Regions from separate parts of the Lysinibacillus sp. OF-1 genome, predicted to be linked through region 1. Evidence: riboswitches for the same ligand, from Rfam matches in the RefSeq annotation. Region 1 holds a riboswitch; each other region holds the start of a gene.
What was found. A riboswitch is a leader RNA that binds a small molecule or an ion and turns the genes downstream of it on or off. The one in region 1 is predicted to bind thiamine pyrophosphate.
Positions count from the first base shown of each region.

Region 2: it holds a riboswitch for thiamine pyrophosphate, as region 1 does, so the genes downstream of both, NV349_RS11505 (ABC transporter substrate-binding protein) here and thiT (energy-coupled thiamine transporter ThiT) in region 1, are expected to answer to the same signal.
Region 3: it holds a riboswitch for thiamine pyrophosphate, as region 1 does, so the genes downstream of both, thiW (energy coupling factor transporter S component ThiW) here and thiT (energy-coupled thiamine transporter ThiT) in region 1, are expected to answer to the same signal.
Region 4: it holds a riboswitch for thiamine pyrophosphate, as region 1 does, so the genes downstream of both, thiM (hydroxyethylthiazole kinase) here and thiT (energy-coupled thiamine transporter ThiT) in region 1, are expected to answer to the same signal.

Region 1 is NZ_CP102798.1:4,027,803-4,033,610, forward strand. Features, by position in the region: gene NV349_RS19790 (polyphosphate kinase 2 family protein) at 1-306, opposite strand, end outside; gene NV349_RS19795 (TspO-related membrane protein) at 505-1,218, shown strand; gene map (type I methionyl aminopeptidase) at 1,252-2,007, opposite strand; gene thiT (energy-coupled thiamine transporter ThiT) at 2,169-2,729, opposite strand; TPP riboswitch at 2,866-2,973, opposite strand; gene NV349_RS19810 (magnetosome magnetite crystal formation protein family) at 3,101-3,424, shown strand; gene NV349_RS19815 (hypothetical protein) at 3,480-3,602, shown strand; gene NV349_RS19820 (AAA family ATPase) at 3,644-5,808, opposite strand, start outside.
Region 2 is NZ_CP102798.1:2,372,772-2,378,579, forward strand. Features, by position in the region: gene NV349_RS11485 (TatD family hydrolase) at 12-761, opposite strand; gene NV349_RS11490 (ABC transporter ATP-binding protein) at 751-1,500, opposite strand; gene NV349_RS11495 (ABC transporter permease) at 1,475-2,248, opposite strand; gene NV349_RS11500 (thiamine-binding protein) at 2,248-2,538, opposite strand; gene NV349_RS11505 (ABC transporter substrate-binding protein) at 2,540-3,535, opposite strand; TPP riboswitch at 3,689-3,799, opposite strand; gene parC (DNA topoisomerase IV subunit A) at 3,919-5,808, opposite strand, start outside.
Region 3 is NZ_CP102798.1:879,039-884,846, forward strand. Features, by position in the region: gene NV349_RS04045 (VWA domain-containing protein) at 1-1,644, shown strand, start outside; gene thiW (energy coupling factor transporter S component ThiW) at 1,868-2,368, opposite strand; TPP riboswitch at 2,460-2,567, opposite strand; gene NV349_RS04055 (MFS transporter) at 2,634-3,830, opposite strand; gene NV349_RS04060 (ABC transporter substrate-binding protein) at 4,059-5,132, opposite strand; gene NV349_RS04065 (ABC transporter permease) at 5,129-5,808, opposite strand, start outside.
Region 4 is NZ_CP102798.1:3,483,574-3,489,381, reverse strand. Features, by position in the region: gene thiI (tRNA uracil 4-sulfurtransferase ThiI) at 1-13, shown strand, start outside; gene NV349_RS17050 (alpha/beta-type small acid-soluble spore protein) at 158-373, shown strand; gene thiE (thiamine phosphate synthase) at 444-1,085, opposite strand; gene thiD (bifunctional hydroxymethylpyrimidine kinase/phosphomethylpyrimidine kinase) at 1,075-1,899, opposite strand; gene thiM (hydroxyethylthiazole kinase) at 1,887-2,654, opposite strand; TPP riboswitch at 2,747-2,844, opposite strand; gene mbcS (acyl-CoA synthetase MbcS) at 3,035-4,636, shown strand; gene sppA (signal peptide peptidase SppA) at 4,803-5,808, shown strand, end outside.

The sequences.
Region 1 (5,808 bases):
TTGTCCATGCTGCGGTAGTTTTCTCCAGAATCTTTGTAAATAGTTATAGCGTAATTCATGTGGCTGTGGAGCTGAGATAGGGTGTACCACATAACCGCGCGGATCTACACGTTCAATCAATCGTTTGATCGCGCCACCTTTACCAGCAGCATCCATTCCTTCAAATACTAAGATTAAACCTATTTTGTTTTTTAGTAAAAACTGCTGTGCATTTAACATTTCATATTGGAGTACTTTTAATTTCTTTTTATACATCTTTTTATCTAGTTCAATGGATAGGTCTAGGTTTTTCAAATTTTGTGCCATGAAACTTCACTCCTTTTGGTTGGATATTCTTATTGTACTAAAGAAATATATGGATGCCTATTGAGATGGTAAATTGTAGATATTACGAGCAAAACAACACGATACATTGTTGAAAGTTTCCGTTATAATAAAAATAGTGACAGTACTATACTTATTTGTCTTTTCCCTATAAAATCTAACACGAAGGGAGAGGAAAACATGCCTCGGTTTATCTTGATGACAATTTCTTATCTTGTCTCACTCATCCTAACCTTTTCATCCTTTTTCGTGAATATCAACGGTCAATCTATGCTAGAAATCGCTAATCGCTTTTCTGTAGTATTTGCACCAGTTAGTGTAAGTCATGTAATTTGGATTCTTATTTATTTTTTACTCGGTTATTGGTTAGTTATGAATATCAAAAAGACAACTATGAAACAGTCTGCGCTTTTTAGCTGCATAAATATATTGCAAGCATTGATGATATACGTATGGCATCATGAGTTATTTATTGTTTCACTTGGCATTACATTACTCTTAGTCTTGTATTTATTTATGTTGTATAATACGTACCCTCTTCATGACAAAGCAATGTCGGGTCGTATTCCTTTCTCCATTTATTTTGCATGGATGACATTTATTTTTATTACGAATATCAGTTTTACGTTAACGGCTTATGGTTGGAACGGCTTTGGTCTTAGTACGCCTCTTTGGGCAGTAATTTTGCTGACATTAGGTGGAGCACTTGCGCTACATATCCGTTTCCATCACTTTGATATTTTGTTTCCTAGTGTTTTTATTTGGGCTTATATAGGAATCGCCTTACATAATGGTTTTGATGAGCTACTTGTCACTACCGCCGCCTTCTTTTTATGTGGTGTTCTCTTTGTTGGTATTTTATTTATTAAAAAAAATCCTGCCTACCAAAAATAAATTGGTAAGCAGGATTTTTCATTTCATTGCATTCTATTCTTCGTCTAATGATGTTAGGATAATCGGTTTATCTTTTGTTACAATGACTGAATGTTCAATTTGAGCTACAAGTGATTTATCAGGTGTAATGAATGTCCAACCATCACCAGCTTCTACAATATGCTCTGCCTTCGCTGAGATAAACGGTTCAACCGCAAGCACCATACCTTCTTTCATAATTGTAGAATCCCATGCATCATAGTAATTTAAAATGTGATTCGGCTCATCATGTAAAGATTGACCTAAACCATGACCAGTTAAATTCATAATAACAGTTAAGCCATTAGCATTCGCCTCACGTTCAACTGCCTTACCAATTTGATTTAATTTAGACCCAGCCTTTACCTTTGTCATTGCTCGATCAAAGGCGCTTTTGGCAACGCGACATAGCTTTTCTTTGTCCTCATAGCCATCACCAACCACAAATGAAATACCAGTGTCAGCAAAGTAGCCATTTAATGAACCAGAAACATCGATATTTACAATATCCCCTTCTTGAATAACACGTTTTCCGGGGATACCATGCGCCACTTCTTCATTGACACTAATACATGTATACCCTGGGAAATCATATTCTCCCTTTGGACCAGATATCGCGCCAGCCTCTGCAAACATACGGCCAGCAATTTCATCTAGCTCCAATGTTGTAACACCTGGTTTTGTGGCAGCTTTCATCGCTTCACGAATTTCAGCACAAATGCGTCCTATTTTTTTAAAAGCTTCAATCTCTTCTTGCGTTTTTACAATCATGTATAACGTCCCTTTCATCTAATATCTATACTTTAATATAACATAACTTGTTATGCGTATAACGATAAACGCTTTAAATATTGTATGCTTCCTTACTTTGCGAAGTGCGCAAAGAGTTATTTGCGACAAAAAAGCCCCTTCACAAATGTGAGGGGCATGTTTTATGCTTTTCTTTGCATTAATTGTGGAGCAGCTGTGAATAAAAGAACGCCTACAATTGCCGTTAAAATAGTTGCTGGTAGCATATATGTACCATTATAGATGATGGAATAGATCCATGCATTTTGATCGCCAGCATATTCTGCAAAAAATACAGCGCCAGCCATCGTGTGGGCTGCATATCGTAAAAAGCCCGCAAGCACCGTACCTAATATAATGTAAAGTGCCATTTTTGTTTTGTTGGCATTTTTGGCAGCCGCCAACACGGGTCCACGCACAACCGCCGCTAATCCTACAACTGTGAAAGCAACACCATAATCAAGGAATCCTTGTAGCCAGTGCACAATCGTAGCACCAAACATGGTTTGCATTACACCTACGAGTAATCCAGTTGTTAGCCCAGCTACTAAGCCCCAGCGAAATGCTATTAACATAATAGGTACCATGACTAGACTAACAGAACCACCTTGTGCCCATACTTTAAAGGAAACCTGATCAAGCACAAGAGCGATTGCTGCAAATATCGCAATCTCCACAAGCATTAATAGTCTTTTTTTGTCCATATATATTCTCTCCTTTGTTCCGATGTAGGATACAAGAGCAGGAATAGAAATGCGCTGATATGTCTCTTTCTGACACCTTTTTATTCCCTCAAGAATGAAAAAACGATGCCAGGACAGAGCCTCACATCGTACTAGTGTCGGTTTCTATCCACATCCCTACGCAAGCGTTAACTTACAGGTTCAAAGAGTCAAGGCATTACGTGCCCAGTCTCAGCTGACATCATCAGCTCCCCTTGTGGTCGTTACATCTGAATTTATTTGAACATTCTCATTGTACGCAAAGGATAGAAGGATTACAACCTCTTCCATATATTATTTTTTTGAAACTTTGCTGTTTTTCATGCGTAAATATTAAAAAAGGAGGTACAACTATGGAGAACCAAAAAATTTTATCTGCCTTTAGTTATTTAAGTATTTTCTTCGCCCCTTTTATCGTCCCATTAATTGTGTACATTATTACGAAAGATAGTGACGTAAAAAGACATTCAATTCGTGCACTTATCTCTCATTTAATTCCTTTTGTTTTCGGCATTCTGTTCTTTATTGTCTTTGTTTTTTCTACATTTAATTTGGATCCAACGTCCGGCAATAATAAGATGTTGATTATTTGGTTCGTTTCGTTTGCCATTTATGCCATCGTCTCACTAGGAATTGTAATATGGAATATTATTCAAGCTGTTCGTGTTATTCGTTAATGTTTCATTTTTAAGCGAAACAGGTAGTAGTAATTGTAAAAGGAGCTGTTTTTGAATGAAAGTATCAAATGTTGTGAAAACCGCCGTAAAATTAGCACCTATTGTTATTCCTATCGTGAAAAAAGTAATGGCTGCAAAAAAAGGGACAACACCTACAGCCACCCCTCGAAAAAAATAAACAGCAGGCGTATTCCCTTGTTTTGGAAATACGCCTTTTATTTATTTCACTTCAAAGTGGGTTTGACTATGTCCATTCAATGTTTTTTCTACATGTAAGACCGCTGGCATCGCCGATTTTAATTCAGGCACATGAGAAATCACGCCAATCATACGACCAGAATCCTGTAAAGCAATTAATGTATCAATTGCTTTATTCAAAGATTCCTCATCAAGCGAGCCAAAGCCCTCATCAATAAACATGGTTTCAATATGAATATTCCCTTGGAAGCTTTGAATGACATCTGCCATTCCTAAAGCAAGACTTAAGGAAGCATTAAATTTTTCGCCACCGGATAATGTTTTCACATCACGTAATTGATCCGTATAGGCATCATATACATCAAGCCCAAGCCCACTTTGCTTCGCATGCTTTTCTAGTCTATCAGAACGTCTAAGCTCAAATTGACCATTTGATAAGTGATAAAGACGAATATTAGCGGCATCGGTAATTTGGTCTAAGTAATTAATTTGAATGTATCGCTCAAAGGACAGCTTTTTCGAATTTTGTCCGTTTAATAATCCATAGAGTTCCTTTACTCGACCAGCTTCTTGTTCAAGTAACTGAAGCTCTCTCGCTGTTTCTTCCACTTTTTTTATAAAGCCCTGGCATGCTTGTGCAAAACCATTCATCTGTTGCAAACGTTTAAATGCTTCCTCATACGCTGTACGAAGTTGTTCTACTTTTGCTTCCATCACCACTAAATCTTGCTTCTCTTTCCCTTGAAGATACATAGCCCCTTCAGTTATTTGGATTTTCAGGGTATGTACCTGTAAAGCATAGTCACTGCATACTTTGCGAAGCGCCTCCAATTGGCTCGCACTCCGTTTGGCAGCTGCGTATTCCTCATAGCTGTCAAAGCCGATTTCCTGCATGCTTGCTGAAAATTGCTGCCGCTTTTCATTCATTTTGAGTTGTAATTCCTCAAAAGATTGTTTGGCGATTTCTACAGTTAGTTTTGCATTACTTGTCGCTTCTTTTACGACATGCAAATTTTCTTGACTCTCTTGCCATGTTTTTTGCAAATCCATTTTCTGTTTACTAACATCCGTAAGTTGTTGCTTTAATTGCTGTAATGTTGGTAAATTGGCTGGCATCTGCTTGAGCTGTTCTTCTACAACCGCTTGTAATCTTGTCCATTCTTTCATGTGCTCAGCTAAATATTGCTCTAATTCCATCTGTTTATTTCTAAGCTGCTCTATTCTATCACGTTGATGCTTTAGCTTTAATCGCATATCTGCTAGTTGATGATGGACAACTTTTAAGCTCGCAATCTCTTGCTCCGTCTTGTGTAAAGTAGCGATGAGCTGTGCTTGGTCTTCTTGTTTAATATGCTGTGCTTCTAGCTGCTGATATGTATCTTGAAGAAGCTGTTGCGTAGATGACAAAAGTGCTGCCTTCTCTAGATACATACGCTCGTCTGAAGAAGCCTTCACTCTTAACGTTTCCACTTGAGCAAGTTCAATAACTTCCAGTTGCTCTTTATGTGTTTTCTCGTGAGTCATACTGCCACAAACAGGGCAGGGCTCCCCTTCCTTTAGCTGTTCCGCTAAAATACTAGCCTGACTTGTCAGCCACCGTTGCTGCAATAATAGAAGGGCCTTTTTACTTTCTTGATAGTGAATGTCTGAGGCAGCTACGTCCTGCTGTGCTAACTCTACGGCACTTTTATATTTCTCAGCTTGTTTGACTAAAGCTACCTGTTCGCGTAGTTTCGGTAACTGTTCTAAGTAGCTTTCATATGGCTCAACCTGTTTTTCATAGCCTTCCATCGTTTGAGAAAATTGCTGCAATTGCTCTTGTTCTTTTTCCAATAACGTCAGGTTATCAGCCACCGCCATTTTTGCTGTTTCAACATATTGCTCAGCTATTTGCAGCTGCTGCACGTTGTTTTCATAGGCCTCGAATTTAGGTAATGACGCTAATAATTGCAATTCCTGCTGCAAAATTTGTTGACGCTCAGGCTCTTTCGCCTCTTCTACCCTATATTTTTCTTGGGCTCGCTGCAGTTGCTCTTCTGTTTGCTGATGCTTAACTTGTGCTTGCTGAAAAGCTTGTTCCTTTACATTAAGTTCAGCACGTAAATCAATGCATTGTTGTTCAAGTAGCATAAGTCGCTCTGCTTGTTCTGCTAAAACAATCTCCTGCTCCTTCGCTCTGTATACGT
Region 2 (5,808 bases), 1.7 Mb from region 1:
TGCTTTTTCTTTTAAAGCCGATAGAAGGCATTGGTGTTTTGCGTGATAATTTGAGCCACTTCCTGTGTCGACAACCCCTTGATGGACGCTATGACCTCAATGGTCGAATGCATCATCCACGGAGATGTACGTTTATTTGTAAACGGTCCTTCAAAAGGCCAAGGACCATCCGTTTCCACCATCATTAGTTCAATGGGATAAGCTTGTATCAACTGTTGAATTTCTTGTTCATACAAACAATCAGGGGTGATCGAAATAAAATAGCCATGCTGAATCATGCGTTTCACCACAGCCTCATCCCCTTTAAACCAATGAAAATGTGCTTGGCGAAGCTGATGTTTGTCAAGTAAATCACAAACGATGCTAGCATCCTCATAGACAGCGTGTAACACTATTGGCTTATCCAATTCCTTTGCCAAGACTATAAAACGCTCTAATAGAGCCACATAAAGTCGGTCATCTATCGTTTGCTGTTGTCTTAAATAATAAGGTAAACCGACCTCACCAACAGCTACCATATGTTCTTTATGTGAACGGATCCAATCAAATAATGCCTCCTCATCGCTTGGATTTGGTAAAGGCTGTTCCGGATGAAAGCCAAAAGCGGCTTTCACTGGCTGATAGTTATTCGATAAATGCAATGTTCTTTTACAGGACGACAACTGCATGCTAACCGCAATCACCGTCTCTACCTCTTCAAGTAAGGCTGGAATTTCCTCATCTCGATACTGATCCAAATGAATATGAGCATCAATCAACAAACATATCACCCTTTTCTTCTTGTAAGTACATAAATAATTGTTGCTTTAACTCGGTGAACGCTGCTGAATGACGAATTTCCTCTTTTCGGGGTCTTTCAAAAGGCACAATGATTTCCTTTTTAACCGTCGCAGGACGTTTGCTTAAAACAAGGATCCGATCCGCTAAAAAGAGTGCTTCCTCAATACTATGCGTGACAAATAGTATTGATTTACGATAGGCTTCCCAGATGGATAATAGCCACGCTTGCATTTCCAGTCTGGTGAATTCATCCAGCGCAGAAAATGGTTCATCTAAGCATAAAATAGGCTTATCACTGACCATCGCACGTATAAAAGATACACGCTGTTGCATGCCGCCTGACAATTCGTTTGGATAAGCATGGATAAATGAACCAAGCCCCACCTTTTCAAGCCACTCTATAGCACGTTCAGCATTTGGTTGATGCTGTAATTCCTCTACGAGTGTGACATTCTCTAAAATCGTGCGCCAAGGTAGTAGACAAGGCTGCTGAGGCATATAACCAATCGTTCCTCTTTTTCGCTGAATGTCCTCTTCATTTAATAAAATGGACCCTTGATCAATCGTAGAAACGCCACCAATTAATTGAAAAAGGGTACTCTTACCACTGCCAGAGGGACCAACAATGGCCACAAACTCTCCATCTTTAACGTCAAAGGATACATCTTCAAGAACTTGCAGGGTATCAAAGGATTTAGCGATGTTTTGAATGCTGAGCATGATAGCCTCTCCCCTTCACCATGAATTTTTCAAGTAAGCGAATACTGCTAAACAACAGTAAGCTTAATAAAACAATCGCAAAAATGGCTACGAATACACGATCAGTGCGGAACGAGGACTGTGCTAAGGTCATATAAACGCCTATTCCTTTTTTTGCACCAAGCCACTCCGCAATAACAGCGCCCATCACACTATACGTCGCAGCAATTTTTACACCTGAAAAAATCGTTGGGTATGCATGAGGCCATTCGAGCTTCCAAAAAGTTTGCGCCTTTGTAGCACCAACCATGGCAAAATAATGCTTTAACTCAGGTGCTGTTTGCCGAAATCCGTCCATTGCCGCAATAACAATGGGGAAAAAGCACACGAGGCAAATAATGATGAGCTTTGGTAATAAACCAAAGCCAAACCAAATAATGAGCAATGGCGCTAAGACAAGAATAGGGATATTTTGCGACATAATTAAAATCGGATAAAACAACTCCCGAATAAATGTAAATCGATGCAAGACAATCGCCACCATTAATCCACAGGCAATGCCAATGGCAAGTCCTAATAAGGCTAATTGCATCGTAGCCCAAGCATGTGGTAAAAAGGTTTGATAGGCTTTAAAAGCTTCCAACAAAATACTACTTGGTGCAGGTAATAACCAATGAGGAACTTCAGCCACATGCACAATGAGCTCCCACACGAATAAGAGGAAGGCGATAAAAATAATCGTCCTTCCCTTTTGCAAAGCTTGTTTCATTACTGGTATTTCTCCGTTAATGTATCCATTGTTATACCAGTTGGCTGATATAATATTTTCACTTGTGTAATGACATTGATAGCACCAAGCTCAATCATCTTGTCATTCATTTTTTCAATGATTTGCAGCAACGTTGACAGCTCACCTTCCATCGTCGTTTCCAACGGATGTACCTCATATTTCACACCAGCAGCATCTATCACAGCAATCGCCGCATCGACATACGGTATAACATCCTCAAATTTCTCTGTTTTTGGAATGATTTGAACACTGATTAATGAATTCGCCATCTTATTTGGCCTCCTTTTTAGGTAAGAAATCATTTGTAAAGGCTTGTTTCGCATTAAATTCGCCCTCTAACACGTTGTTGCTAGACATCCATTTTGCATAGTTTTCCCATACAGAAAACTTTTGCTCTCCCCATTGCTTGGCATCATCCTGATATTTATCGGCTAGCCATTCCTGACTTTTATGCACTAACGCTTGATCTAAATCGGGAGCCGCTTCTATTAAAATATCAGCCGCCTCACTTGGATGTGCTATGGCGTATTCATAGCCCTTCGATGCAGCCGCCACAAACGCTTGAACTAGGTCAGGATTGTCCTGGATCATTTTTTCATTTGTAGCTAGAACAGGTGTATAATAGTCCAGCTGATCACTATAATCTGTTAAGTACAGCATATTAATCTTTTCACCCCGTAGCTCAGCTTCAATACCTGTCCACGCGTAATAAATCCAAGCAAAATCAATATCCTTTTGCATCATCGTGAAAAAATCTAAATCTCCTGCATTGACGATATCTAGTTTATGAATGTCTGCCTTTTCTGTTTGCATCAATGATTGTAGGACAGCTTGCTCTAGTGGAGCCCCCCAACCGCCATAGGTTTTACCTTCGAAATCCTTTGGTGATGTAATACCTTTTGATGCAATAGAAGCAAAGCCAGATGTATTATGTTGAATAATAGCAGCAATGGAGACAAGAGGCACATCTTGCACACGAGCCTGTGTAATCCCTTCCTGATAGCTCACACCAAACTCTGCCTTGCCAGAAGCAACAAGCTGATCGGCTCCTGCCTCCCCAGGCATAATAATGTCAACATCTAAGCCCTGCTCCTCAAAATAACCGAGTTTTTTTGCGACATACAGTCCTGTATGATTTGTATTTGGTGTCCAATCTAAGACCACTGATACTTTTTTCAGCTGATCAGTAGCCTGCTTGTCCTCCTTGTCACTACAGCCCACTAACGTTAAAAGTGCAGCCACTAGAATAAATAACCATTTTTTCATGCGAAGTCCTCCTAGTTGATAATGTGAAAGTGTTCATGATTGAATGTTGTCACCAGAAAGAAAGCGTATGCGTTTGGCAAGATATTGCTTGAAAACATAAAAAAACGCCTAGGATTCCTCCCAGACGTATTGCAATCAATCTTCAAAACTTTGCTTTTTTGAATAGATGTTCCCTACGCTGGTACGAGCCAAATCAGGTTCAAAGGGTCAGCGTCTATCGGACACAATCTCAGCTAGCAACTACTAGCCCCCCTACATTCTTGTGCTATGAACTTTTCGTTGATTATTATACCCATAGTTACGCTAAAATGACAAGATGCTATTTTTGACTAACGACTGCTCTCGTAAAAAAACCCAGCACTCCTAAGAGACTGGGCTTATCATTAGCTTAGTTTCTGTTCTTTTTTAGCCGTTAAAACATGGGAAATAGCCCCATCTGTTGCAATATCCACTTTAAACGAACCGTTGGAATGGCGATCAGCACGCGTCAATGTTTGGACATCAATGAGCTCTTGTACACCTTTTTCCGTTTCAATCACTATTTGCTCCTCATTCGTTGCTTGAATAACTGCCACAATACGGTGAGGATTTGCTTTTAATTCTGTTAATACTTTTAGACCACGTTTTGCACGACTTGCCACTTCAACTTCTGCAACATTCATTTTCTTCACGGCTCCACGCTGTGTGACGATTACCACATATTGTGTAACATCAGGCTGTAGCACATTGACACCGACTAAGGCTTCTCCATCCTTTAGCGTGATGCCTTTGACACCGCCTGTTTTCACCCCTGTAACTGGTAATTCTTCCAGTGGGAAACGAATCGCATAGGCTGTATCCGTTGTTAACATCAGTTCCACATCATCTGTCACAAACGATGCAAAGATCATCGCATCGCCCGCTTTAACATTCATTGTTTTTATTGGCTTCGAATAACGCGTCACCGCATAATCTGCCAGTGGGGAGCGTTTAATTTGACCATCTTTTGTAGCTGTTAAAATATACGTATTTGGCTGTTCGAATGTTTCAAAGCCATACACTGCAATAATAGACTCATCTTCCCCTGTTGGCACAATACTTGAAATATGCTGTCCAAGATCCTTCCAGCGAATATCAGGTAGCTCATGAACAGGCTGGTAAATATAATTGCCTCGATTTGTGAACAGTAACAGATGATGCTGTGTATTTAAGGTTGCTTCATACAATAAGTAATCCGAATCCTTCATCGCAAAATCCTGACCATTGGAAGCGGCATGTGAACGTGTGGATGTACGTTTAATATAGCCATCCTTTGTCACCGTCACCACAACCTCTTCACTTGGCACAAGGACATCTAGCGTAATTTTAATTTCTTCTATTTCCTGCTCAATTTTCGAGCGACGTGGCTCTGTGAAGCGTTTCTTAATCTCTAGTAACTCTTGTTTAATGACACGTACAAGCTTGGCTTCACTTTGTAAAATTCCTTCTAGCTTCGCAATCAACTTATTTAACTCGTCTTGTTCTTGACGAAGCTCTGTAATGTCTGTATTCGTTAAACGATATAATTGTAAGCTAACGATCGCCTCGGCTTGTACCTCTGTAAAATCAAACTTCGCTTGTAAATTAAGCTTCGCATCCTTCTTATCGTTAGAAGAACGGATTGTCGCAATCACTTCATCTAAAATGGAGAGTGCTTTTATTAACCCTTCTACAATATGAGAACGATCCTTTGCCTTTTGTAAATCATAAATCGAACGGTTCGTCACCACTTCTTTTTGATGCGCAATATAGGCATCTAGCAATAATGGCAATGTCATCATCGTTGGACGACGATTATGAATAGCAATCATATTAAAATTATAAGCTACCTGTAAATCTGTTGTTTTAAATAGGTATTGTAAGATTCCTTTTCCCGGAACATCCTTTTTCAGCTCAATTACAACACGTAAGCCTGTACGGTCTGATTCATCTCGGATTTCCGCAATACCCTCTAAACGTTTATCTACACGTTGCTCATCAATTTTTTTCACAAGATTCGCTTTATTCACATCATATGGTAATTCCGTGATGACAATTTGCTCTTTGCCACCCTTGATCGGTTCTACTACGGCTTGCGCACGGACAATGATTTTACCTCGACCTGTTTCATAAGCCTTTTTGATGCCATCTACCCCTTGGATAATCCCACCTGTCGGGAAATCCGGCCCTTTAATCACAGTCATTAATTCATCTACTGTCACGTTCGGCTTGTCTAAGCGCATTAACACAGCATCTAGCACTTCATCTAGCGCATG
Region 3 (5,808 bases), 1.6 Mb from region 1:
TATGATGTTGTCGATCCTAAAAGCCTACCAAATGAACTGTCCAGCTATTTACAATATAATGCGATCATTTTTGACAATGTGCCTGGTCATTTAGTTGGTGAGGCGAAAATGAGTGTGATTGAGCAAGCAGTCAAAAACTTTGGGGTTGGTTTCACGATGGTTGGTGGAGAAAATAGTTTTGGTTTAGGAGGCTATTTTAAAACGCCAATTGAAACGTTATTGCCTGTGGAGATGGAAATTAAGGGCAAGGAGCAATTACCTTCATTAGGGCTAGTCATAGTGCTGGATCGTTCTGGCAGTATGCATGGCTCGAAGCTAGAGCTAGCTAAGGAAGCAGCGGCACGTTCTGTTGAAATGCTACGAGATGAGGATACATTAGGCTTTATCGCCTTCGATGATCGTCCTTGGGAAATTATAGAAACCGCGCCTCTTAAAAGTAAAGAAGAGGCAGTGGATACCATTCTATCAGTAACACCAGGAGGCGGAACAGAAATCTATAGTTCATTAGCTAAAGCCTATGAAAATCTCGCCGATTTAAAGCTTCAACGTAAACATATTATTCTTTTAACCGATGGGCAATCACAGTCTGGGAATTATGAGGATTTAATTGCTGAGGGAAAAGAAAATGGTATCACTTTATCAACAGTAGCGATTGGACAAGATGCTGATGCTAACTTACTCGAAGCACTTAGTGATATGGGTAGTGGACGGTTCTATGATGTCATTGATGAACAAACCATTCCTTCTATTTTATCTCGTGAAACAGCTATGATTTCTCGCACCTATATTGAGGATAATCCGTTTTATCCAGCAATTTATAATGCCGCAGGATGGAATTCGCTATTTGCCAATGGCGTCCCTCAAATGAATGCTTATATTGGAACGACAGCTAAGCAAGGGACAACCGTAATTGCAGAAAGTGAGAAGGAAGATCCTGTGTTAGCACAATGGCAATATGGACTCGGTAAAACATTTGCTTTTACATCCGATTCAACGGGTAAATGGACAGGAGATTGGGCAAGATGGCAGGACTGGGGAACATTTTGGCAGACGCTTATTTCACAAATGTTGCCAAGCTATAATGATGTTGCCTATGATGTGAGATTAGAAGCTGATGGCTCCTTTATGATTACAGACCCTACAAATGAAGCCGCATTTTTAGACATTGTAGCGGTTAATGAAGCAGGGGAGGAGTTAGAAACACAGTTAGAAACCATTTCAGCCTCCCAAGTTCGAGCTGTTGTACAGGCCGAACCTGGATTGATTTTCTTCCGTATAGCGGATGAGCAGCAGGCCATTTATCAGGCAGGTCTAAGTGTTCCTTATAGTGCTGAGTATGAACTGCTCCCTGTTAATGAAAAACTGATTGAAGAGTTAACAAATCAAACAGGGGGAGCCGTTTTAAAAGAACCACAAGATGTGTTCCGTGACTTTACAACCAAAGGAGCGGATCGACAAAACATTGCTACATGGCTTCTTTTAGCAAGTATGCTTCTATTCTTTATGGATATTACCATAAGACGTTTTGGGTGGAGTTTCTTAACAAAAACGAATAAAAAAGAGCAGCCAATTGAGGAGAAACCTGTACAAGCAGAAGATACGAACGTAGCCCAGCTATTAAAGGGTATGAAAAAACGATCATAATAGAGTGAAGGCAGTGCAAAATCATTCCATTTTGCACTGCTTTTTTGAATGCTTTGAGGTTTTAAAAAATGGTGCAAAGGTGATTGACAAAGTGCAGCCTTCGAAAAGTGCTTCTCAGGGGAGAGAGACGCTCATAAAGAAACGAACCCCGCTCAAAGACTAGAAAAGGAATCTTCTCGCACATCTTAAAGAATTTCCAAAATCAAAAAGCACTCAGCACCACTCAATAAAGCGAAGAATTAAAACTCTTTACTAGTACCGATTTTCGCAAAGTACTAGCTACCATAACACCTAAGATGGCCCCGATGGTACTTGATGTTAAAAAGGCTGGCATGAAGAATAATGCAGCTACGGATGTCTCCATAAGCAATTTTGCATAGGGTACGGCAATAAGTGAAGCTAAAATACCAGTGCCAAAAACTTCGCCGAATCCTGCTAGCCATGGTTTTCTACTGTATTTGTAGGCAAGGGCCGCACACAATGCACCAATAATACTACCAGGAATCGCTAAAAGAGAGCCTGTACCAGTAAAGATACGAATGATGGCTGTCACAAAGGCAACTAGAACTGTTGGCACGGGTCCTAGTATAATAGCTCCTATTACGTTAACAGCATGCTGAATGGGGTAGGCACGTGCGATGCCTGTTGGTATGGATACAAAGGTAGATCCTGCTACAGCAATCGCTACTAATAAAGCCATGATTGTCATTTTACGAATTGACATAAGGTTCACTCCTCTTGAATAAAATCATGAGGGAAATTAAAAGGCCGCTTCCTTTAAACAATAGGAAGCGGCCTTGCATAGACAATGACAATAGCAAGTAGCGCCACTTCCCTCCGCTAGTATGAACTAGATCAGGTTCAAAGGGTCCGTACATCATCATATACGTCTCAGCCTTTTAAAGGCTCCCCTAGTGGTAAATATCATTCAATTTTATTAACCAACATTACTGTAACATAATGTTAAAAATAGTCAATGATTTTTCTGACTATTTCGTATCAGGATGCATTAGATGAGGTGCTTTTTTCAATGTCCAGATGAGTGCAAGGAAGAAGCAGGCTAATAATATGATAGATCCGAAAATATATGGACTGTTCATATTCCAGTCAAATAGTAAACCTGCTAAGGCTGGTCCAATCATATTGCCAAGGCTCATGTAAGCATTATTCAAGCCCGCAGCAAACCCTTGTTCTTTCTCTGCAAGCTTTGAAATTAGTGTATTTACAGCAGGACGAATTAGTGTTGTTGCTGTAGAGAAAATAGTTGCTACAACTAATATAAGAGCGAAGCCAGATACAAACAATATTAAGAAAATAGCAACAGATGCAATAAATAAATTGACTAACACAACTTTCATTTCACCAAAGCGATTAAAAAGTGGTGTAATCACAAACATTTGTACAACTACCCCAAAAGCACCACCGACAACTAAAATAATCGCAATATCTACGGGTGTGTAATTAAACTTTTCTGTCACAAATAATGACAAGGTTGTTTGGAAGTTGGCAATTCCGAACGAGAACACGAGCATGATAATGAGCATAACGAAATAAGGCATATGTATGGAACGAGCCATTTGCTTCGCCAGATTTTCTTGCTTTTGCTTGTCATGTGAAGTGTTTGGTTTAGTAGATGGTAATAAAAAATAAGATAAAACAGATGCTAGTATGGCAGCAACTCCTGCCGTGAAAAATGGAAAATGTAAACTAACCTTTGCTAAGAAACCACCTATTCCTGGCCCTATCATAAAGCCAAGTGACATAGCAGCACCCAACATACTCATACCTTTTCCACGTTCCTCGTAGGTAGTAACGTCAGCTACAAATGCCATAATAGGAGGTGCAACAAATGCGGAACCTAGACCGCCTAAAAAGCGTGCTAAAAATAGCATCCAGACGTCTGTGGCTAGGCCAAAACCGATTTGTGCAAGACCTGTCACAATAAGACCGAAAATAATTAAATTTTTCCGACCATACTGATCCGAAAGATTCCCAGCAATTGGAGAAAATACGAATTGAGCTAAGGCGAACGTTGCAATTAGCATACCTAGAACTTGTCCTGCTGCACCGAATATTTTTAAATACTCTGGCATGACAGGAATAATAATTCCAATACTCCCCATTGCGATAAACATATTAAACATTAAAATATATAAAGCCGCCTTATTGGACTTCTGCTGGGTCATCGAATGAACCCCCTTTTTATAATCAAATATACTAAAGTCTATCATAAGATATCCTATCATCATATCGGTTGAAAGTCTGAAATGAAACATACCTGCTAGTGCAGCAATACCAATCCACGATGTAGAAAAGAATAAACAGACAATAGGTGAGGTGCTGCCAGAAGCAGGAAGATAATAGAAAAAGGTCTATCGACAAAATAAAAATTCATCGATAGACCTTTATATGCTTTAACGAATACTCATTTTAAATTCTAAAAACAATTCATTATATTTCCCTAAATAGTCTGGTCCTAAATTTTTGTAAACTTCTAATGTATCGCGTTGTTCTTCAGAAGGATAGTAGCGTTCATCAGAAACAACTTCTTCATCCATTAAGTCCATAGCAGCGATATTAGGCGTAGAGTAGCCTACATAATCGGCATTTTGTGCACCCGATTCAGCACTTAGCATGAAATTGATAAAGGCATGGGCACCGTCGATATTTTTCGATGTTTTAGGGATGACCATATTATCGAACCATAAATTCGAGCCTTCCTCAGGTACAGCAAAGTCTAGCTCCTCATTTTCATACATCATATCTGCTGCTTGCCCAGACCAAGTAAGGGCTACAGTGGCCTCATTGTTGATCATTAATGGTGTAATTTCATCTCCAATGATGGCTTTTACATTTGGTGCAAGTGTGATTAATTTATCAGTAGCCTTACGTAGTTCCTGATTGTCTAGTGAGTTCAAGGAATATCCGAGACTGTTTAAGCCCATTCCAATGACTTCACGAGCACCATCTACTAAAAAGACTTTTCGTTTTAAGGATGGGTCCCATAAATCGTCCCAAGAAGAGAAATCTAAATCTCCCACAAGGCTTGGATTGTAGACAATGCCTACTGTTCCCCAGAAATAAGGGACTGAATATTTATTGTCATCATCGAATGGTAAATCTAAAAAGTAAGGATCGATATTTTTAAAATTAGGGATTTTTGTTTTATCTAAAGGAATCAATAAATTTTCTTCCTTCATTTTTTCTATCATATACTCAGATGGAACGGCAATATCATACGCTGTTCCACCTTGTTGAATTTTGGTCATCATCGCTTCATTGGAATCAAATGTCTCGTAGATGACATGAATGCCTGTTTCTTTTTCAAATTGTTTTAACAAGTCAGGATCAATATATTCTCCCCAGTTAAAGATTGTCAACGTGTCTTTTCCACTTTTACCGCCGCCTGCACTTAAGGCGTCAGCCGCATAGAATAAAAGGGCTGAAACAACAAGGATGGCGATGGTAGCTTGAATTAATGACTTCATCGTTGTCCCTCCATTCTTTTACTCGTACGACTTGTAATGAAATAATAACCAACAACGACTAACACCGTAACAAAGAATACCAAACCAGAAATAGCATTAACCGTTAAAGAAATACCTGCACGGGCCATGGAGTAGATTTCTACAGATAATGTGCTGAAGCCATTCCCTGTTACGAAAAATGTCACGGCAAAATCATCTAAAGAATACGTAAGGGCAAGGAAGAAGCCCGCAAAAATACCTGGTTGAATATAAGGAAGAATGACACGCATCATAATATCCTTTTTCGTAGCCCCTAAATCTAATGCTGCATCGATTAAGGATTTATTCATTTCTAGTAGTTTAGGTAAAACCATTAGAACAACAATCGGTACACTAAATGCGACATGGGCTAACAAGACAGACGCAAAGCCAAGCTTAATGCCAACCATTGTAAATAAAATTAAGAAGCTAGCACCAATAATAACGTCTGGGCTGACGATTAAGACATTGTTTAAGGATAGTAAAGTATTGCGCATTTTTGAATCTTTGACAGTCACAATACCGATTGCACCTAGTGTGCCAATAATAGTAGAAATCAAAGCAGAAAGTAATGCCACGATTACAGTATTAATTAATATAACAAGAAGACGTGAATCTTCAAAAACAGCTTTATAATGCTCTAAAGTAAAGGATTCAA
Region 4 (5,808 bases), 540 kb from region 1:
AGAACTATTATAAGGATTCAAAGCCGTCTCAAAGTCCATTTTGAGACGGCTTTTTTATATTACTGGCTAGATGCCATTAGAGGTACAATTTACCTTTAAAATTTTCGTATTAAAAATCGAATATCGCACATTCTATATTCACAAGGAGGTGAGACACATGACTTCAAACAACAACCGCAGTTCAAACAAGCTTGCAGTACCTGGTGTACAACAAGCACTAGATCAAATGAAATACGAAATTGCACAAGAATTTGGTGTTCAATTAGGAGCTGAAGCTTCAGCTCGTGCTAACGGTTCCGTTGGTGGTGAAATCACTAAACGTCTTGTACAAATGGCAGAATCTCAATTAAAAGGTATGCCAAACAACCAATAAATGCTGACTAAGCATTTATAAACTTAAAACCAGTGACCGTAAAAGGCACTGGTTTTAGTTTGTTTATAGATCATTTTTTTATGCGAGATAATGACGTAAATGTAGATACAGTGTGTGCAATGTCTTGACTTTCACAGATAGCAGAAATAACGGCAACACCATCAGCACCTGCTTGAAAAACAGAATGTGCATTTGTACAAGTAATCCCACCAATCGCTACAATCGGTAATTCAGGATAAAGATGATAAGCTTGCTGTAAAAAATTTGTACCGCATGGTGGTTGTGCATCACTTTTAGATGTTGTTGCAAAGATTGGACCAATTCCTACATAATCAGCATGATGGTCTATAGCTGTTTGTAATTCTTCCTGTGAATGTACAGAAACACCAAGTATCATGTTCCCGATTTTTTTACGTGCTATTTCAACATCTAAATCATCTTGTCCAATATGAACGCCATCGGCACCAATTCGCAAAGCGAGCTCTATATCATCGTTAACGATAAACGGTACATTATACTGCTGACAAAGTTTTTGACATTGGCGTGCAAATTGTTCATAGGCTAATCCAGTTAAGGCAAGAGACCCTTTCTCGCGAAATTGAAACATCGTAATGCCAGCTTGCAATGCCTTTTCGAGGAGATGGATGGGATTTTGTTGAAAAACATTGCCTGTCCCCATAATAAAATAAAGCTGTAAATCCTCACGTTTCATGAATAATTACCTCACAGGCTTCCTTATGCTGTTGATAAGCGAAATGATTTGTAGGTCCGTGCCCGTTGCCGATGGCTAAATCATGCATAATCGCTAATTGAATAAATTTTTTAGCTTCGATAATAGCCTCTTCCATCGCTAAACCTCGTCCAAGAAAAGCAGTGAGTGCTGCTGAAAATGTACAGCCAGTACCATGTGTATTTTTGGTTTGGATTCGTGGAGACTGCATCGAAAAAGATTGTCCATTTTTGAAAAATACATAATCAATGGCATAAAGTGGTTCTGCTAAATGCCCACCCTTTACAATGACGCATTGTACACCTAGCTGTAAAAAGCTTTGAGCCACTTGTTTCATATCCTCAAAATGGCGAATGGTTCTCCCCGTGAGAGCCTCTGCTTCGGGTATATTTGGCGTAACAATCGTAGCTAGTGGTAGTAAAGATGAGCGTAACGCCTCAATAGCTTCTTGCTGTAATAAGCTTTCTCCACCTTTTGCAATCATCACGGGATCCACAATTAGTGGTATGTTTAATTCACCGATCATGCGTGCGATGGCTTGGATAATACCAGAGGAATAAAGCATGCCTGTTTTCATTGCAGCAATCGGAAAATCTTCGACTAACGCTTGAAATTGTTTTTCCACAAACGAAATGTCAATGGGGAAAACACCTGTCACGCCTGTTGTATTTTGTGCAGTTAAAGCTGTAATAACGGAAGTGCCGAACACCTCTAATTCCTGAAATGTTTTTAAATCAGCCTGTATACCAGCACCGCCACCACTATCTGATCCAGCAATCGTCGTTACAATATGCATGATGCTTCACCATCCTTTGATAAACGATGTATAGCATTAAGCAAAGCTATTTGAAAATCACCGATATCTGCAGTGAATGCAGAAGCTAGTACTGCTGCCTTTTTATAGTAAGTGAGTGTTTCTGCTAATTGGTTGTATGGCTTGTTACCTGCGACATAGGCAGCACCACAAAGCGCACTAAGTAAACAGCCAGTACCAGTGACCTCTGTCATTTGTGGGTGGCCACCAGCTATCCACTGGCTATGCTCACCATTTGTTATAAGATCACGTTCACCTGTTACAATAACGATACAATTATATCGTTGTGCCACTAGTAATGCTTCCGTCTCCAGTGACATGGAGCCATGACCACTATCTACACCTTTCTGTTGCCAATCTACATTGGCTATAGCCGCAAGCTCACCGATATTACAGCGAATTACGGCAAATTGTATGTTTTCAAGTAAGTATTGAACGGTTTCCTTGCGATAAGTTGTAGCCCCTGCCCCAACTGGATCTAATATAACTGGAATGCCAAGTGCATTAGCTTTTTTTCCTGCTAACAGCATGGCGTTTTTGGTGCGAGTATTGAGTGTCCCGATATTAATTAATAATGCTTGTGCCATTGCTACCATTTCCTCAACCTCTTGGCTATCGTCAGCCATAACGGGCGAAGCACCTAATGCTAATAAACCATTTGCTTGGAAATTTGCCACCACATAGTTTGTGATGCAATGAATAAGTGGTTGCTGTTGACGAATTGTTTGAAATATCATTTTAATTTTAGTCCTCCTTTGTGGATGGACGTAAGCATGCAAAAAGGCTCTTTTTATGTGAAAATACACGAAAAAGAGCCTTTCATCTGAAAAAATCGATGTCTGTTGCTCCCTACGTCAGTATTAACTAACAGGTTCAAAGGGTCAGGTTTTACCTTCTCAACTCTTTCGAGTCCCCCTGCAATTTTGCTTTTAGTTGACCAAAATGTACCATACTTTTCATTTGTGTTCAATAGCTAGTTTTCCTATCGACAAAACGTGACTGATGCCATATAGCTAGGTATGATAGTTGTCATGACTTTACCTAAATTAAGCGCAAACCATTGAAAATACTGAAAAAGGAGTTTTATAATGTGTCATAGCAAAAGGGGGCATCTGCCATGAAAAGACAAGATTTAGTTGCACCAGAATGGTATAACATAACAGAGGAAATTGAAAAATATGCTCAGGATGCAACGAAAAATGCTTTAATTATTTATGAAGAAAATCAAGCTGTACAATTTATTACATATGCACATTTGATGGAAAAAGCGAATCAAGCAGCACATGTTTTCACCTTACAAGGTTTAACGAAGGGTGATGTGATTTTAGTGATGGTACCACGCTCAGTGGAAGCATATATTGTTTATATTGCAGCATTAAAAGCAGGTTTAACCATCATTCCAAGCTCAGAAATGTTAAGAACAAAAGATATTGAGTATCGCATTCATCACGCCAATGCTAAAGGGGTTGTTGCCTATGAGCCCTATATTGAACAATTTGATGAAGTTGGAAATTTACAGGGCATACAGCAATTTGTCATAGGGAAAGCACATGAGCCTTGGCAGCCTTTACTAGAAAAAATGCACCATCAACCTACAACTTACATAAATCCGACCCCGACAAAAAGTACTGATAATGCATTTTTAGCCTATACAAGCGGCACAACAGGTAACCCAAAGGCAGCGGTACATACACACAGCTGGGGCTATGCTCATTTACGAACAACAGCACCACATTGGTTAGGTGTACAAGAAAATGATATTGTTTGGGCAACAGCAGCACCTGGATGGCAAAAATGGATATGGAGTCCCTTTCTCGCTACATTAGGCAGTGGTGCTACTGCATTTGTTTACAAAGGTAAATTTGATGCTGCTTCCTATTTGGCAATGCTTGAAAAATTCAAAATCAATGTATTATGCTGTACACCAACTGAATATCGTTTTATGGCATCACTTGAAAATTTACACGCATATGATTTACATGCAATTCGCCAAGCTGTATCAGCAGGTGAACCGTTAAATAGTGAGGTTATCAACGTATTTTCAGAAACATTCCATTTACAAGTGCGAGATGGCTATGGTCAAACGGAAAATACATTACTTGTTGGTACAATGGTAGGGATGGAGGCGCGAGTTGGCTCAATGGGAAAACCTACTCCTGGCAACACCGTTAATATTATTAACGATTTCGGCAATCCTGTTGCAGTGGGAGAGGTGGGTGATATTGCTGTTCATCGTGAAACACCAGCTCTCTTTAAAAAATATTTAAATGATCCTGAACGTACAAATTTACAATTCCGTGGTGATTGGTATATAACAGGAGATCGTGCCTACAAAGATGAAGATGGCTACTTTTGGTTTGAGGGTCGAGGAGATGATGTCATTATCTCCTCGGGTTATACAATTGGTCCCTTTGAAGTAGAGGATGCTTTGATGAAGCATCCAACTGTGAAAGAAGCTGCTGTCATTGCCAGTCCAGATAAAGTTCGAGGAAATATTGTAAAGGCATTTATTGTTCTTCGTAATGGTGAAATTGGTGATGAAACACTTATTCAAACACTTCAAAGTCATGTGAAATCATTGACTGCCCCATATAAATATCCACGTGCTATTGAATTTGTCGAAGAGCTACCCAAAACATCCTCTGGAAAAATTCGACGAGTTGAATTACGACAGCAAGAAACAAAGCAATGCCATTCATCATCATTTCCTAGGAAATAATGTCGAAAATCAAAGTTCATGCAAAGGTATGGACTTTGATTTTTTTTATTTTTTTAGGTAAGGTAATATGAGGAAATAAATAGCAACAAGCTTTTTGCATATTATTGCAAAAAAATGAAACAAATAAGCAAGTCATTCGTATTACGTGTTGAGGAGGCGGAAAGACATGAATGTAAAAAGGTGGGTTGCTTTAGTAGTCGCAGGTGTTCTTTTACTATTTTCATTAGGAATTAACACCATTTTTGCCCTATTTAAAGCAGATTTCCTAGGTAATTTTGATAGTTTGATGGCTGGGAATAATTTAGATGTATATGAAAATGTCATTGAAGGGGACAATTTTGATAAGCGAATTGCTTATTTAAAGGTAGATGGAGCGATTCAAGATATCGGCTCAAGTACATTATGGCAACCAGTTGCCTATGATCATACATTTTTCTTAGAGCAATTGGATAATATTTTGTATGATGATTCGATACAGGGCGTTGTTTTAAGCGTCAATTCACCAGGTGGTGGTGTGAAAGAATCTGCAGAAATCTATAAAAAGCTGCTAAAAATTAAAGAAGAACGACAAATTCCAATTTATGTATCGATGGATTCGATGGCAGCATCAGGTGGTTATTATATTTCAGCACCTGCAGATAAAATCTTTGCCCATCGTGATACAATAACAGGCTCAATTGGCGTCATTATGCAATCCATTAACTACCAAGCATTGGCTGAAAAAGTAGGTGTTAAATTTGAAACGTTTAAATCAGGGGAGCATAAGGATATGCTAAGCCCAATGCGTGAAGTGACACCAGAAGAACGTGCAATGATGCAGGATATGATTAATGAAACGTATGAAGAATTTGTAGACATTGTAGAGCAGGGACGTAATATGTCTGAAGCAGAAGTGAAGAAGGTTGCAGATGGTCGTATTCTTGGTGGCACAAAAGCGCTTGAAGCAGGTTTAATCGATGAAATTGGTGATGAAGAAGCAGCCATCGCTGCTCTACGTGCAGATTATGGACTGGAAGATGCTGCTTTATTTGAGTATGCGTACGATATGGGAGGCTGGCAATCATACGTTGGGATGAAAATTGGCTCCATGTTTGGTCCATCTGCAGAAGAAAAAATGCTAATGAAAATTATGACCGACTACAGTGCACCGAAAATGATGTATTTATACGGGG